Linked DNA regions of Roseateles amylovorans. The protein of the gene in region 1 interacts with the protein of each later gene in a pairwise test. Links are inferred from orthologs where the notes say so. Each region holds a gene or a part of one and is shown in the gene's direction. Other genes may lie near its edges.

Evidence for each region.
Region 2: the proteins of N4261_RS15200 (region 1) and ssb interact in binary tests that used the Escherichia coli proteins (3 or more experiments, as listed by UniProt). The link is inferred for Roseateles amylovorans from one-to-one orthologs.

What each region holds. Positions count from the first base shown.
Region 1 is NZ_CP104562.2:3,680,853-3,688,864, reverse strand. The notes cover bases 5,216-8,012. They hold N4261_RS15200 (DNA polymerase III subunit chi), read left to right. Parts: upstream 5,216-6,298; coding sequence 6,299-6,727; downstream 6,728-8,012. Other genes in these bases: N4261_RS15190 (P1 family peptidase), read right to left, coding at 7,892-8,012; N4261_RS15195 (pseudouridine synthase), read right to left, coding at 7,005-7,727; N4261_RS15205 (leucyl aminopeptidase), read left to right, coding at 5,216-6,249. Outside these bases: N4261_RS15230 (pyridoxal phosphate-dependent aminotransferase), read right to left, coding at 1-702; N4261_RS15225 (CysB family HTH-type transcriptional regulator), read right to left, coding at 843-1,787; N4261_RS15220 (sirohydrochlorin chelatase), read right to left, coding at 1,925-2,350; LPS export ABC transporter permease LptG, read right to left, coding at 2,356-3,519; LPS export ABC transporter permease LptF, read right to left, coding at 3,516-4,760; more of N4261_RS15205, read left to right, coding at 4,789-5,215. UniProt on the Escherichia coli protein: Part of the beta sliding clamp loading complex, which hydrolyzes ATP to load the beta clamp onto primed DNA to form the DNA replication pre-initiation complex.
Region 2 is NZ_CP104562.2:6,021,998-6,029,909, reverse strand. What follows is about bases 77-2,773. They hold ssb (single-stranded DNA-binding protein), read left to right. Parts: upstream 77-996; coding sequence 997-1,551; downstream 1,552-2,773. Other genes in these bases: N4261_RS24925 (NAD(P)H-dependent flavin oxidoreductase), read left to right, coding at 1,982-2,773; N4261_RS24935 (GGDEF domain-containing protein), read left to right, coding at 77-830. In the rest of the region: more of N4261_RS24935, read left to right, coding at 1-76; more of N4261_RS24925, read left to right, coding at 2,774-3,130; N4261_RS24920 (RHS repeat domain-containing protein), read left to right, coding at 3,705-6,287; N4261_RS24915 (RHS repeat domain-containing protein), read left to right, coding at 6,287-7,912. UniProt on the Escherichia coli protein: Plays an important role in DNA replication, recombination and repair. Binds to ssDNA and to an array of partner proteins to recruit them to their sites of action during DNA metabolism. Acts as a sliding platform that migrates on DNA via reptation.

The sequences.
Region 1 (8,012 bases):
CGCCAGCGACGGCAGCCGGGCCACGCTCTGGTGCTGCTGGCCGTCGTAGACCATGTGCTCATAGACCTCGTCGCTGATGACGACCACCTCGGTGCCGTCCAGCAGCGCGGCCAACTGCTGCAGCTCATCGGCGGTCCAGACCGCGCCGCTGGGGTTGTGCGGGCTGTTGATCATCAGCGCCCGGGTGCGTGGCGTGATCGCGGCGCGGAGGCGATCGATGTCCGGGCGGAAGGTCTGCGGGTCCAGCGGCACCGGCACCATGGTGCCGCCGGCCAGGGCGATGTTGGGGGCGTAGCTGTCATAGGCGGGCTCCAGCACGATGACCTCATCGCCGGGATGCACGATGGACAGCAGGGCGGTGAGGATCGCCTGGGTGGCGCCGGCGGTGACGGTGATCTCGGTGTCCGGGTCATACCGATGGCCATACAGCGCCTCGACCTTGGCGGCGATGGCCTGGCGCAGTGCGGGAACACCTGGCATCGGCGGGTACTGGTTGTGCCCGGCCCGCATGGCGTCATTCACCGCATCGAGCAAGGCGGGGTCGCCCTCGAAGTCCGGAAAGCCCTGACCCAGGTTGACCGCCTGGTGCTGCTGGGCGAGCGCCGACATCACGCTGAACACCGTCGTGCCGAGCTGCGGCAGGCGGCTGGCGGGCGCTGGCGTGTAGGGGGGGCGGGGAGTGATCGAGGAGGTCGTCGTCATGCTCGGTGTCCGTAGAGGTCCTTGGATTCGAAGGGCGGGCCGGTGACCGGTGACAGACTGTGGTGATCAGCCGAGTTCACCGCCAGTGTGGACCGCCGTGATGACCGGTCGTGGGCCCGGGCGGGGGGCGCCTGCCATCGTCACAGGCCGTAATCAGTGGCGTCGCCGCTCATGGCGCGCTGCAGCAGCGTGCGGTTGAGCCGGTCCGACAGCAGCTCGGCGAAGCTGTAGACATAGTTGCGCAGGTAGGCGCCTTTCTTGAAGGCGATCCGCGCCACGTTCTGACCCAGCAGATGGCCCAGCGGACGCCACACCAGTTCCCCGTTGGGCGGGTCTTCCCGCACCGCCATCTCGGCGACGATGCCGATGCCCAGTCCCAGGCGGACATAGGTCTTGATGACATCGGAGTCGATCGCCTCCAGCACCACGTTGGGCGTCAACTGCCGTTGGGCGAAGGCGCGGTCGATGCGGGTGCGGCCGGTGAAACTCGGGTGGTAGGAGACCAGCGGCTCGGCGGCGATCTGCTCCAGGTGAACCCGCTCGACCTGCGCCAGTGGATGCTCCGCCCGCATCACCAGCACGTGCTGCCATTCGTAGGCGGGCAGGGTCACCAGCTCGTCGAACTGCGACAGCGATTCGGTGGCCAGGCCCACATCTGCGGTCTCGTCGATCAGCATGCGGGCGACCTGGTCCGGACTGCCTTGGTGCAGCCCGATGTTGACCTGCGGGAACTGCTTGCGCAGCTGCGTGACCGGCCCGGGCAGCACATAGCGGGCCTGGGTGTGGGTGGTGGCGATCGACAGGGTGCCGGCGTCCTGCTTGGAGTATTCCTCGCCGATGCGCTTGAGGTTACCGACCTCCCGCATGATGATCTCGACCGACTTGAGCACCTGCTGGCCCGGCTCGGTGATGCTGCGCAAGCGCTTGCCGTGGCGCGAGAAGATGTCCACGCCCAGCTCTTCCTCCAGCTCAAGAATGGCCTTGGAGACCCCGGGCTGCGAGGTGTAGAGCGCCTTGGCCGTCTCGGTGAGGTTGAGGTTGCGGCGCGCGGCCTCTTGCACGAAGCGGAACTGGTGCAGGTTCATGGCTTGATCGTGAGTGCTTTCCGGAGCGTCATTGGCGCGACCGTGGGTGGGGACCGTTCGCTGGGCTGGAGAGGGCTTTGACTGGCTTTGACTGGCTTTGGCGAGCTTTGGCAGGCTTCAGCGCGACACTGCTGACGTCACGGCTGCTGCGCGGCGGGACCTGTCGCGGGGCGATCGTCCACGCCGGAAATCACCTCCAGCGTCGCCGCCGACATCGCACGGATGACCGACGGCTGCTCACCGATCGCGTCATGCAGCACGAAGCGCACGGCGGGATGGTCCCGCTCCAGCGCCTCGATCAGCGGCGGCACATCGCGGCGCACATGGCCGCTGGAGCCCAGGAACATCGGCACGACCTGGATCCGGGTGCAGCCGCGTGCGATCAGAGCGCCGGCGGCGGTGGCGATGTCGGGGGCCATCAGCTCGAGGTAGCCCAGCGCCAGCGGCAGGTCGGGCCGCTGAGCCTGCAGTTCCGCCGCGATCGACTGGAAGGGGCGGGCCCAGGCCGGGTCGCGCGCGCCGTGGGCGAACAGGAGCAGGCCGTCTTGTAGAGAAGTGGTCATGGCAGTCATCGGAAACGCACCAGCCACCAGAAGGCGGCCATGGAAATGCCCAGGTACAGCAGGCTGGGCACCGAAGCCACCAGCCAGGGGGTCCAGTCGCGCAGCATGCCCAGATGGCCGGCCACCGCATTCAGCACCACGAAGCTGATGCCCAGCATGATGCCGCCGAACACCTTGACGCTGATGCCGCCCGCGCGGAAATGCAGGTAGGCAAAGGGCAGGGCCAATGCCACCATCACCATGCAGGCGAACGGATAGAACGCCTTGCGCCAGAACTGGATCTCCGGCTGCTGCGAAGACTGTTCCTGCGACGACAGATGGCGGGTGTAGCGGTAGAGCTCCAGCGTCGACATGTTCCAGGTCGGCTGAACCGCAGCCGACACCACACCGGCCGGCAACTGGCTCTGCCAGCTGTATTGCGGCAGGAGCAGCTCACGCACGGTGGGGTTGTCGGCCAGCTTGTCCTGCGGCGAGTCGGGATTGGGCGCGTCGGTGGTGCGGCCCGTCAGCCGGCCCAGCGGCGTCGGCGCGCGCGACCACTGCATCAGCCGCACATTCTGCAGCTGCCAGCGGCCGCCGGGGTCCACCGTGGCCTCCTTGGCGGTCAGGCGGGTGGCCATGGCGCCTTTGGGATCGAACTCCAGGATCAGCACCTCTTCCATCACGCCGTTGGCCTTGGCCCGGCCCACATGGACCGCATAGCTGTAGTCGCCGTCGCGGTCCTTCATCCAGGCGCCGGCAGCGTTGGTCACGCCGCCGCTGGCGCGTGACTTGAGCAACTGGGCCTGACGGTCCGCCCAGGGATTGACGTAGTCGCCCATCACGAAGGCCAGCGCCGCGAAACCCAGGGCCAGGGTGCTCAGCAATCCCAGGGCGCGCTGCGGTCCGAGACCGCCGGTACGCAGGATGGTGAACTCGCTCGACTGAGCCAGCCGGGCCAGGCTGAAGATGGTGCCGATCAGCACGGCGATCGGCATCAGCTCATAGAAGCGTCCCGGCAGCTTGAGGGCGCAGGACCACAGCGCCAGGCCGACGCCCAGGCCCAGGCGCTGGAAGCGGTCCAGGTCGTCGATGAAGTCGACGAAGAAGAACAGGCCCAGGAAGCCCGCCATGACCAGGGCGAAGGAACTGAGGATGTCGCGGTACAGCAGCCGCCGCACGGTCTTCATGCGGGCACTCCGGGAGTGGGATGGTGGATGGACATCGGGCCGCCCATGCCGGAGGCGGGGGCGATGATGGTGGAGGGCGGCGAGGAGGGATCGTCAGGCTCGCCCGGACCCGACGGCCCTGACGGACCGGAGGGCGTCGATGGTGGGGGCGGTGCGCTCTTGCTCGGGCGGCGCAGGGACAGCCGGTTGCCCATGTCGCGCCAGATCAGCAGCAGCACGGTGACGATGAAGGCCGCACCATGCAGCGCCAGCAGGCCGCTGCCCAGCTTCATCTTGCCGTTGGTCACCCAGCTCTGGCTGAGGTTGATCAGGTTGAAATACACGATGAAGGCAAGCAGCGCGAACATCAGGTTCCAGTTGCTGGCGCGACGGGGATTGGTGGCGGAGATGCCGATCCCCAGCAGCACCAGGTTCAGGCAGCCCAGCACCATGCCGAAGCGGTAGGCGAGTTCACCGTCGCCGATGTTGCTGCGGTCCAGCATCAGGTCGGCGGTGGTGCGGGTCTTGGGCGCGCGGGCATTGGGTGAGCGCATCACCTCGTCGTCCACCACGACGGTGTAGCGCTCGAAGCGGGCGATGGCCTTGTCGCCGTTGCGGGTGTCGACGTCATTGCGCTGGCCGTGCTCCAGCACCAGCAGGCGCTGGTTGTCCTTGTTGACCAACGTGCCGCGGGCGGAGGTGGTGACCGACTCCAGATGCTGGCTGTTGCTCATGATGAACACATTGCGGGCGGCGGTCTCGTCCGCCGGGTCGCGTTCGATGAAGAACACCCGGCTGCCGTCGCTGGAGGTCTGGAACTGGCCCGGTGCCACCCGCGAAAGATCGCTGCGCTGCTCGAACTGTTCGCGCAGCGCGGCGCTGCTGCTGTTGCTCCAGGGCAGGACCAGCGTCATCAGCACGGTCACCACCAGCATCACCGGGGAGGCCATGGTCAGCACAGGCCGAACGAAGCGCGACAGCCCCAGACCGCTGGAGAACCAGACGGTCATTTCCGATTCCTTGTACATGCGGCCCAGCGACATCACCACCGAGACGAACAGCGACAGGCTGAGCATCACCGGCAGCTGCGACAGGGTGAGATAGCCCAGCGACAGCAGCACATGCTGCGGGGCGACCGACCCCTTGGCGGCCATGCCCAGTGAGCGCACCAGCAGCATCGTCACCACGATGGTGAGGATGACCACGAAGGCCAGTCCGAAACTGCGGGCCAGTTCTTTGCGTACGGTTGAATCGAATAACATCCGGGCACTCTATCTACTTCTCGTCATTATGGACTTCCGTTCTCAGGTGGCGTCGATCGACGCGCTGGCGTCGCACGGTGCAGACGCTCTGCTGCTGGTGATCGGCGGGGATGCCTTGCCCGCCGGTCTGGACAAAACCGTCGCCGCCCTGATCAAGGACGCGATCAAACTGGGTGACTTCGAACTGAAGGCCGGTCAGGCCCTGACGCTGGTTCGTCCGGCTGGTCTGAAGGCCGCACGCCTGGTGGTGGCCGCCAGTGGCAAGTCGCTGAAGGCCGCTCGCTCGGCCGTGGCCAGCGCGCTGGGTCAGGTCAAGGGCCGCGGCGTGGTGAACGCCTCGATCGCCTTCGCCGGCTTCGACGACGGACTGACCGAATCGCTGATCGAGCAGACCGTGCTCGCCGCCGATGAAGCTGTCTACCTCTACCGTTTCACCAAGCCCAGCGCACCGGCCGCGCCCAAGCTCAGCAAGCTGACGCTGCTGGTGGGCAAGGACGATGCCAAGGCCGTCAAGGCCGGCCTGACCCGGGGTCAAGCCATTGCCGCCGGCATCGAACTGGCACGCGAGTGCGCCAACCGCCCACCGAATGTGGCCACGCCGACCTTCCTGGCCGATCAGACCAAGGCCCTGGTGCGCAGCCATGGCATCAAGGTCGAGGTGCTGGATCAGAAGGGCATCGAGAAGCTGGGCATGGGCTCCTTCCTGTCGGTGGCCAAGGGCTCGGACGAGCCGCCGCGGTTCATCGTGGCCCGTTATGAAGGCGCGCCCAAGACCCAGGCCCCGGTGGTGCTGGTGGGCAAGGGCATCACCTTCGACTCGGGCGGCATCTCGCTGAAGCCGGGTGCCGGCATGGACGAGATGAAGTTCGACATGGGTGGCGCGGCCAGCGTGCTGGGCACCCTGCGCGCCGTGGCCGAACTCAAGCCGAAGATCAACCTGGTGGTGCTGATCGCGGCCTGCGAAAACATGCCCAGCGGCCGCGCGGTCAAGCCGGGCGACGTGGTCACCTCGATGTCGGGCCAGACCATCGAGATCCTGAACACCGATGCCGAAGGTCGCCTGATCCTGTGTGACGCGCTGACCTATGCCGAGCGCTTCAAGCCTGCGGTCGTGGTGGATGTGGCCACGCTGACCGGTGCCTGCGTGATCGCCCTGGGCGGTGTGCGCAGCGGCATGTATGCCAGCGACGACGCCCTGGCCGAATCGCTGAGCGCCGCGGGCGAAGCCGCGCTGGACCCGTGCTGGCGCCTGCCGCTGGACGACGAGTACGCCGAAGGTCTGAAGTCCAACTTCGCCGATGTGGCCAACGTCGCGGGTCGCGAGGGCGGTTCGATCACCGCCGCCAAGTTCCTGCAGCGTTTCGCCAGCAAGTACCGCTGGGGTCACCTGGACATCGCCGGCACCGCCTGGAAGGGCGGCGGCGCCAAGGGCGGCACCGGCCGTCCAGTGGGTCTGCTGACCCATTTCGTGCTGTCGCAGGTTCGCTGATCGGCGCAGCGTTGCTGAGTCGCGATCGGAAAAGCAGAAAGGGCGCCGGGTGACGGAGGTCAACTTCTACACCGGCGTGCCGGACCGGCAGGTCTACGCCTGCCGGCTGCTGCGCAAGACGCTGGCCGCCGGCCTGAAGACCGGCGTCTGGGGACCGATGCGCTTGCTGGAACGTCTGGACCAGGCGCTCTGGACCTTCGAACCGGGTGAGTTCCTCCCCCATCTGCTGCTCCGTTCGGACAGCCCCGCGCCGCTGCGCGAGCGCACGCCGGTGCTGCTGTCGGACCGACTGGATGACCTGGTCGGCTGCCAGGCGCTGCTGAACTTCGAACCCGAGCCGCCGCCCGGGCTGGAACGCTTCGAGCGGGTGCTGGAACTGGTGTCGACGGATCCTGAGCAGGTGGCCGCGGGGCGCAATCGCTTCAAGGCCTACAAGCAGCTCGGTGTGACCTTGAACCACCATGTGATTGGCAGCTGATCCGGCCGGGCATCGGCGAGCCGCATCCCGCGGCACGCCAGCTCGGCGCACCACTGCAAAAAAAGACCGGCCTGTGCCGGTCTTTTTTTTGTCTGGATTTCACCGGTGCTGTCCTGTCTGGCGCTGTCCAGATCTTTCTGGATTCGTCTCGTCTCGTCTCGACTGGACTGGACTGGACTCGATTGGCCCGGCCCGGACCGGAGTGGAGTGGAGTGGCCAGGCCAGGACCTCTCCTCCTTTGTGCCGGGCTCGCCGCACGGTGCGGCGGCGGCATCGCTCAATCGGCGCGCATCGCCAGATCGCGCTCGGCATCACCCAGCCAGATCCATCCGCCCTCGGGCAGATCGGCGGGAAGTTCCAGGGCGCCGATGCGCTGCCGATGCAGCGTCAGCACGCGGTTGCCCACCGCTGCCACCATGCGCTTGGCCTGGTGGTAGCGGCCTTCGGTCAAGGCCATCTGCAGGCGGCCATCCGGCAGCACCTCGGCCGACGCGGCCTGCACCGGCTCTTCGGCCAGCGCCGGAATGCGCTCTTCCAGCAGCACGCCTTCCAGCAGACGGCGAATCTGCGTGTCATCCACCGGGGCCTTGCAGACGGCCTGATAGAGCTTGGGCACGTGGTACTTCGGGCTGGTGAGCTTGTGCTGCAGCGGGCCGTCGTCGGTCAGCAGCAGCAGGCCGGTGGTGTCCTCATCCAGGCGTCCAACGGGCTGCACGTCCCGCTCGCGCAGGGGTTCCGGCAGCAGGCTGAGCACGCTGGGATGGTGTTTGGGCTTGCGCGAGCATTCATAGCCGGCCGGCTTGTGCAGCAGGATCAGCGCTTTCTCGTGATACGGCCAGGGCTTGCCTTGGACTTCGAACACCAGCCCGGCGGTGTCGAAGGTCTCATGCGGATCGTCCAGCACGCGGCCCTGGATGGTCACCCAGCCGTGCGCGATCATCGCCGCGCAGGTGCGACGGGTGCCGAAGCCCTGGGTGAAGAGGATCTGCGCAATGGCCACCGGGCGCGCCGGGCGGGCGGCGCGGGGTGGCGTCACGGTGCCCGGCGCCACGGGGCCCGATGCGGCGGGGCTCGACGCAGCGGCCGGCGAGCCTGACGGATCGCCCGGATGGGTGGCGGCGGAAGTGGACGAAGAAGCAGACGAAGAGGGCGGAGCAGAGGCTGTCATGCGCGTATTGTCTCGCGCCACGCCGGAATGTCCGGCAAACCGGTGGCGCTGCGGATCGCGTCCACCACGGCCCGTGCGACCACTTCGGCGGCCACCGCCCCCAGCACGGTCATGTCG
Region 2 (7,912 bases), 2.3 Mb from region 1 along the record:
CCCTGATCAGCCTGGTGGATGACGAACGTCTGTGGTTCAAGTCCGCGCAGGGCCTGGATGCCACCGAGACGCCGCGCGACCTGTCGTTTTGCGGCCATGCCATCTTGTCCGATCACCTGCTGCTGGTGCCGGACGCCCACCTGGATCCGCGGTTTGCCGACAACCCGCTGGTGACCGGTCCGCCCCACATTCGCTTCTACGCGGGTTGTCCGGTGCGCGCCCCCAGTGGCCACCGGTTGGGCACCCTGTGCCTGATCGACCATGTCGCGCGTGGCTTTGATGTGGACGACCAGGCCACGTTGCGCGACCTGGCCTCCCTGGTGGAGCAGCAGTTCGCGGCGCTGCACTTGGCGTTGGTGGACGAGTTGACCCGTCTGGCCAACCGGCGCGGATTTGAATCGCAGGGTGGTCAGGTGCTGGCGCTGTGCCAACGCCAGCAATGGCCGGCGACCTTGCTCTACTTCGATCTGGACCGGTTCAAGCAGATCAACGACCGCTTCGGCCATGCGGAGGGGGATTGGGCGTTGAAGGCGTTCGCGGATTTGCTGCGGGTCTGCCTGCGTGCGTCGGATGTGGTGGCGCGGCTGGGCGGCGACGAGTTCGCGGTGCTGCTCAGCGGCACCGCCGTGGAGCGTCTGGATCATGCGCTGGCGCGACTGCGGCAACAGCTCCAGGCGCAGAACCAGCGTGCGCAGCGGGGCTATGCGCTGGATTTCAGCGTCGGCAGCGCGTCGATGGCGACGGGGCAGGTTTTGACGCTGGCGGAACTGATGGCCCTGGCGGATGCGGCGATGTACTTGAACAAGCAGGCGCGTCGGCAGGCCGCGTGAGGGGGCGACCGGCCCGTCCTCCCCGTTTTGGGCGAACGATGGGGGACCCCAGGCACCGGATGGGACGGCTGGCGGCATAATCCTGGCCTTGCGCCGCTGGCTCCCCGGGGTCTGGCGGCGGCCCCAGATTCACATCCACCTACACGCAAGCGGACGGCAAGCAACCATGGCCTCGGTCAACAAAGTCATCATTCTCGGCAACCTGGGTCGTGATCCCGAACTGCGCTACACCCCAAGCGGCAGCGCGGTGTGCAACGTCAGCATTGCCACGACCCGCAACTGGAAAAGCCGCGAAGGTGGTGAGCGCCAGGAAGAAACCGAATGGCATCGCGTGGTGTTCTACGACCGCCTGGCCGAGATCGCCGGCGAGTACCTGAAGAAGGGCCGTCCGGTGTATGTGGAAGGCCGCCTGAAGACCCGCAAGTGGCAGGACAAGGAAGGCAAGGACAACTACACCACTGAAATCATCGCGGAGCAGATGCAACTGCTGGGCGGCCGTGACGGTGGTGATGAGATGGGCGGTGGCGGTGGTGGCGGCGGTTACAGCCGAGAGCGCAGCGCCGAACGCAGTGGCGGCGGCGGTGGCGGTAGCGGCCGTGACAGCGGTGATTTCGACGCGCCGCGCGCACCCGCCCCTCGGGCTGCACCGGCTCCGCGCCAGGCGCCCGCACCGAAGCCGGCAACCGGTTTCGACGACATGGATGACGACATCCCGTTCTAAGCAACGGTCAGAGGGATCGGTGACGATTCCGATGAATGGCGCCGGGGCCTGTAGCCGGGATCCATTCGCTGAAGACTGGGGAGGCAATCCGCAAGGGTTGCCTCCCTTTTTGTTGTCGACGGCGGTGACCCATCGAGAAGGCCTGCATCGACACCCCCAGCCCCACCCATTCCGTCGAGGACGAGGTTCATCGATGGTGTGTTGAAGGCGCCCGCTTGCTGGCGGGACTGCCTGCCGTTGCCTCTCGTTGCGTCGACCTCGGACGCGTGTGTGCGTCTGGTTCGGCGAGAACACGCCTGAGCTTGCGCCAGATCAAGATGACACCCGCCAGCCCGGCTCAGCATTGCGCGTTGCGACAACCACGCCCAATGCCATGACCACGCCTTCCCTCCTCGACCGCCTGGCTTCAGCCGGCCTTCAACCGCTCCGGATGGGGGGCAGGCAACTCCTGCCCATCGTGCAGGGTGGCATGGGCGTGGGCGTCTCGGCCCACCGTCTGGCCGGCAGCGTGGCGGCGCAGGGGGCCTGGGGCACCATCGCGTCGGTGGACCTGCGTCGCCACCATCCGGACCTGATGGCCCGCAGCGAGGGCCTCAGCGACGGTGACGCGCGCAAGAAGGACATCATCCAGCAAGCCAACCAGGAGGCGCTGGTGCGCGAGATCCGCCAAGCGCGTGCGCTGGCGGGTGGCCAAGGGCTGTTGGCAGTCAACGTCATGCGCGCAGTCAGCGATTACGCGGCCAGCGTGCGCACGGCGCTGCAGGAAGGCATCGACGCGCTGGTCGTGGGCGCCGGCCTGCCGCTGGATCTGCCCGAGCTGGCGCAGGACCATCCGGACACGGCGCTGGTGCCCATCCTGAGCGACGCCCGCGGCGTGGCCCTGCTCTGGAAGAAGTGGGAGCGTCGCCAGCGTCTGCCCAGCGCCATCGTCATCGAACACCCCGGGCATGCTGGGGGCCATCTGGGCGCGGCCAAGGTGGCCGACCTGGGCGATGCGCGCTTCTCCTTCGACACGGTGCTGCCCGCTGTCCGCCAGCACCTGCGCGAGGCGGGTGTGGAGGGGCGTGTGCCGCTGATTGCGGCCGGCGGCGTGCGCAGTTGCGAGGACATCCAGCGCCTGCAGGCCCTGGGCGCCGATGCAGTGCAGCTCGGGACCGCGTTTGCCGTGACCGAGGAATGCGATGCTCATCCGAACTTCAAGCAGGTGCTGGCCGAGGCGCGTGATGAAGACCTGTCGGAGTTCACCAGCGTGGCCGGCCTGCCGGCACGCGCCGTGATGACGCCCTGGCTGAAGAAGTACTTCAACGCGGAAGAGCGGCTCCAGGCGGTGGTTCAGCTCAAGCAACGCTGCACCATGGCGTTCGATTGCCTGAGCCAGTGCGGCCTGCGCGATGGGCTGAAAGGCTGGGGTCAGTTCTGCATTGACCAACGGCTTGCCGCTGCGCTGCGTGGCGACATGAGCAAGGGCCTGTTCTTCCGTGGCCGTGGGGCGCTGCCTTTCGGCAGTCAGATCGCCAGCGTGCGGCAGCTGCTGGATCGGCTGTTGACGCCGGGCGTGGCGGTGGGAACGCCAGCTTGACGTCCTCTGCCGGGCACTTCTGCGGTTCCATTCTCACCACCTCCGTTGGGTGACGGCGGTACGCCGCGTATCGGCCTTCTCGGGGATGAAGAATGGAGCGGCAGATTGGCCGCGTGCGCCCGTCGCCGGATTTTGACTCCACCCTTCGGCTGGGCGTTTGTCGCACCGAATGGAACGGAGTTAGCCCCGTTTGATGGGGTTTGGTGAGGACCAGGCGGAATGTGTTGTGGCTTTGCCATCGTCATTCGCCTACGCGTTTGCAAGAATCGCCGCGATCAAAGGGAGGAGAAGCCGAGTGGCGCGCGGAGACGTGCACCGGCGGGAGTGAAGCGCGCGGCGTGGCTGCGCGCATTCGCAAGGCGAATCCAGCGATGCCGGAATGCGGCAGCGCTAGGATCGCTGCTAAATCCTTCTTCCCTATTCACACGGCGCCGCTCATGTATTGGCTCCGAAACTGCTGGGAGAAGGTATGCGTTTCCTTGGCTGCAGGGTCTGTTGGAGCGCCGGGCGCGTAGACCTCGATTTTTGGTTGAGGGCATTCCCTCGACTGCTCGCGGCTGTGTCGATTCTTTTCATGGTGGGAAGCGCCTCTGCATACAACCGCGGCTTCTCGAAGGACTGGGACACTCCTGCAATCACATTGGCAGGAGGAACCTGGGCTGGAAGCGGTCCGCCGCAGGTGCCCGGTTTTCCCTATCTCGGTACAGGCTACTACTTCGGCATTGATCTTTCCGGAAGCGCCTATGGCATTCCCGAGGATGCCGCACGGCGTGGGCTGGCATTTCTGAATTCGCATGTTTCGGCTCAAGGCCTGTGTACTTCCAAATACACGTTCTCTTTCGGCGAGCCTTGTTCCTTGACTGTCAGTATCGATGGAAGAAATGGGGAGTTCCGTTGCAAGATTCGCGGAAGTGCATGGTATCGAGGGTGGTGGTTGGGGTCCGGGTGGATTGGTACCGAGGATTGCGAAGGAGACGCCACGGGAACGCGGTCTGAGATTGTTGTTAACTCAACGTTGTTGATTCAAAAGCGCTGCAATATGCCTGGAGCGCTCGACACGTTTTTTGACCCCGTTTCACGTCAATGCGTTTGCCGCCCTGGCCAGGTCTACATCGCTGAACGAAAGATTTGTGCGCCGATCCGAGACCGCTTTATTCTGAAGCCTTGCGACAACTGCCATGGCAACCCGATCATGGCGCCTATCGGCGCAAAGACCCAGTCCGTGGACGTTGGCTGGCAGCCATGGCTTCCCATCCGATTGACGTTCAATTCCATCCGGCGCGTGCCGTATGAACAAGACGTCGATCCCTTTCTGCAAAGCGACCCTCAGACGTTTGGCGGTTGGACAGCCAGTTTCGATCGCGCGCTGTTCATTGCGCCTCAACCGAATGGCGCATCGCTCATCAATGCCGCGCGTGGCGATGGTCTGTGGACCACATTCACCAGCGCGCCAAACGGTTTTGTTCCGGCGAACGGCTTGGTCACTGATCGTTTGCAGGCCAGCGCGGACGGCTATCTCTACAAGGATAACCAAGCAAGATTCATCGAGCAGTACAACACGCGCGGCCAGTTGATGAAGGTTTGGCGCGCCGACGGAGCAACCCTGACCATTGACCGAGCCACCGCCGCGGATTACCCCACATACTTGGATGAAGGCGTGCCCAAATCCTTGACCGACCACTTCGGCCGGGTGTGGCGGATGGAATACGGCGGTGCAGAAGGTGCGACACGGGTCACCGCCATCGTGGATCCGGCCAATGGCCGCACCGCGATCGAATATGACAAGGACCAGGTCAGCACACTGGTATGGAATGACGGCCATTCCCGTCAGTTCCTTTATGAGCATCCCCTGTTCTGGCCGTTGACCGGCTATCTGGATGAGAACGGGGTTCGCGGCGGCACGTACACCTATGACGCAGAAGGTCGTGCCATCGGCACAGCGCGCGCCGGTGGCCTTGACGCCTATTCGGTGACATGGTCGGCCCCGAGTCGCTGGTCGATTCAGGAGCGGTACGACCCGCAGGCCAACGTCCTGTGGCTGGACCACACCCTCATGCCGGCGCAAGACGCGCGCGTGCAACTGCCCAACGGAGAGGTGGAACAGGTGTCGGCATCCCCGCTGTTCGGATCGGTGAAGTGGACCACCAAGACGCAAGCCGCAGGCGCGGGGAGCGCGGCGGCCACCGCGCGTCGAACGCTGGATGCCAATCAGAACGTGACCCAGTCGGACGACGTCAACGGCAACCGCAGCTGCATGAGTTACGACAGCAGCCGCAACACGGAGACAGCGCGGATTGACGGTCTGACCACAGCGACCGAATGCGCAACGGCTTGGGCGTCGCTGCCTGCCGGCGCGCGCAAGACCAGCCGGCAATGGCATCCTGATTGGAACTTGGCGGTCAACACGGCAGAGCCGGGTCTCATCACGACGCTGATCTACAACGGGCAGCCGGACCCGACACAAAACAACGCCGTGTTGAACTGCATGACGGGTGCGACGCCGCTGCCCGATGGCAGCCCGGTGGCCGTGCTGTGCAAACGCGTGGAGCAGGCGACCACCGATGCCAACGGCTCCCTGGGTTTTGCCGCGAGGCCTCAAAGCGGCGTCGCCGCACGCAGCTGGCGCTGGACTTACAACGAGTTCGGCCAAGTGCTCACGGAAGTCGATCCGCGAGGAAAGACCACGGTGACCAACGAGTACTACGCCGACACCACAGCAGACCACACGCTGGGGGATCTGAAGAGCACCAGCAACGCGGTGGGGCACGTGACGAGCTTTCCTCGCTACAACGCCTACGGACAGCCGTTGGAGGTCGTCGACCCGAACGGCATCAGCAGCACCTACGCCTACGACGCTCGCCAGCGCGTCAGCTCAGTGATGCTTGGCGAGATCACCACCAGCTACGCCTATTGGCCCACCGGGCTGCTCAAGCAGACCACGCAGGCCGACGGCAGTTCGGTGTCCTACGAGTACGACGACGCCCATCGGCTGGTGGGTATCTCAGACCAACTCGGCAATCGGATTGATTACACGCTGGACAGCAGCGGCAATCGGACCCGGGAGGCGGTGAAGGATCCGAGTGGGGCGCTCAGGAGGACCTTGTCGCGAGCGTATGACGCCCTGGGTCGGGTACAGAACCTGACGGGAAGCCGTTGATGGCAATGCACCCCAATAACGAAACCGGACGTTCGCTCATGACCTTGAATTTGCGATTTTTCCGCCGCGCGATGGTCTTCCTCGCCTTGGCGTTTGGGTTAAGTGGAGGAGCTTTTGCCACAACGCAAATTGACCGCTGGTGTATTACCAACAGTCTTTACTATCATAATTTTAATAATTGTTATGAAACTTCTGGAAAGTTAATTCAAGAGTTTTGGTCGTATCTGGAGCCCACCTACCGTAAAACTTCTGATCCAGGTGCGGAGGGAACTTATACGAAATCATGGATAGAGCTTGATGGTTGCAATGCCGTTGGTACCTCACCTCCAATAATTCGTTGTCAAACATGGCAAAAATTCACGGCATATACCACCGAAGGCGAGTTGTTGCGAGAATATGATCCAGTCGAGGGGTGGTTCTTTCTAACGATGATGTGCGGCGGTGCGATGGGCACCTCGTACTATCCCCCAGCAGATCGCTGTGTTTACATCGTGGAAGAGCAAAAGCCTCCATGTGCCTGTGCGGCGGACAATCCTTCCCATGGGAATCCCATCACGGCCCTGGATGGCACCAAGCACCAGCAAGAAACCTTATTGCGTTGGGGGCGTGGTCATTCGGTGAGGGCGACCTATAACTATTTGCGCCAAACTGTGGGCCAACGAGTCCACGAGATGGGGTTTTCCGCTCTTGGATCTGTTTGGTTTACCAACCACCATCGCGCGAGTTTCAGTTCCTGGGATTCTCAGCAGTTTCAGCGTGGCGACGGAACATGGAGGACGTTCAAGTCCGGCGCTACGACCCCATCGAGTCCGTTGGAGGTCGATCCTGCCCCTGTTTTTTCGGGATCCTCTGGGATTTTCTTCTACGACACGTCCGCCGAAGCAGTTGAAACCTTTACGTCGTTTGTGTACCCGCGGCGTTACGCAACGTCCACTGCTTATATTGATGGTCGCAAAGTGACCTACCTGATCGATGGCGAAACCTTTGGCAATGGCGCAGTGACTTCCGTGTTGCGCACCATCACCGACGAATCGGGACGGCAGGTGAGTTTCGCGTATGAGGTCGATCCAACGGCAGCTGCCGCCATGCGCATCACCACAATGACGGATCCGGCCGGCGGCCTCTACAGGTTCAGCTATGGGGATAAGGGCCAGCTCGCGTCGATTCAATATCCAGATCAGACCTCCCGCCAATACCGCTATGAGGTACAGGGTAAGCCTTGGTTGATCACCTCTCTGATCGACGAAGCGGGCAATGTTTACGGGCGTTACGCCTATGACGATGAAGGCCGTGCCATCTCGACCCAAACGGGCACGGGAGGGGAACGCTGGGATGTGGAGTGGACACAAGCGCCCCAGGTGTATGCGGCCGAATACTTTGACGGCGATGTCTTGCGTCGGACGCTGGCATTCGTCCAGCCCGCTGTGGCTGTCCTCCATGGCCCTGACGGTTACCAGGAAACCCTGTCCAGCGCACCTGTAGACGGCGTGACGCTGCTGGCGAACCGTGTGCTTCCTGCAGGTTCTGGATCGGCGTCTGCCTCCATCCAAATGGACCGCGATGCGGAGGGCAATGTGATCCGTCGTCTGGACGCCAATGGACGGCAGTCCTGCTCCGCGTATGTG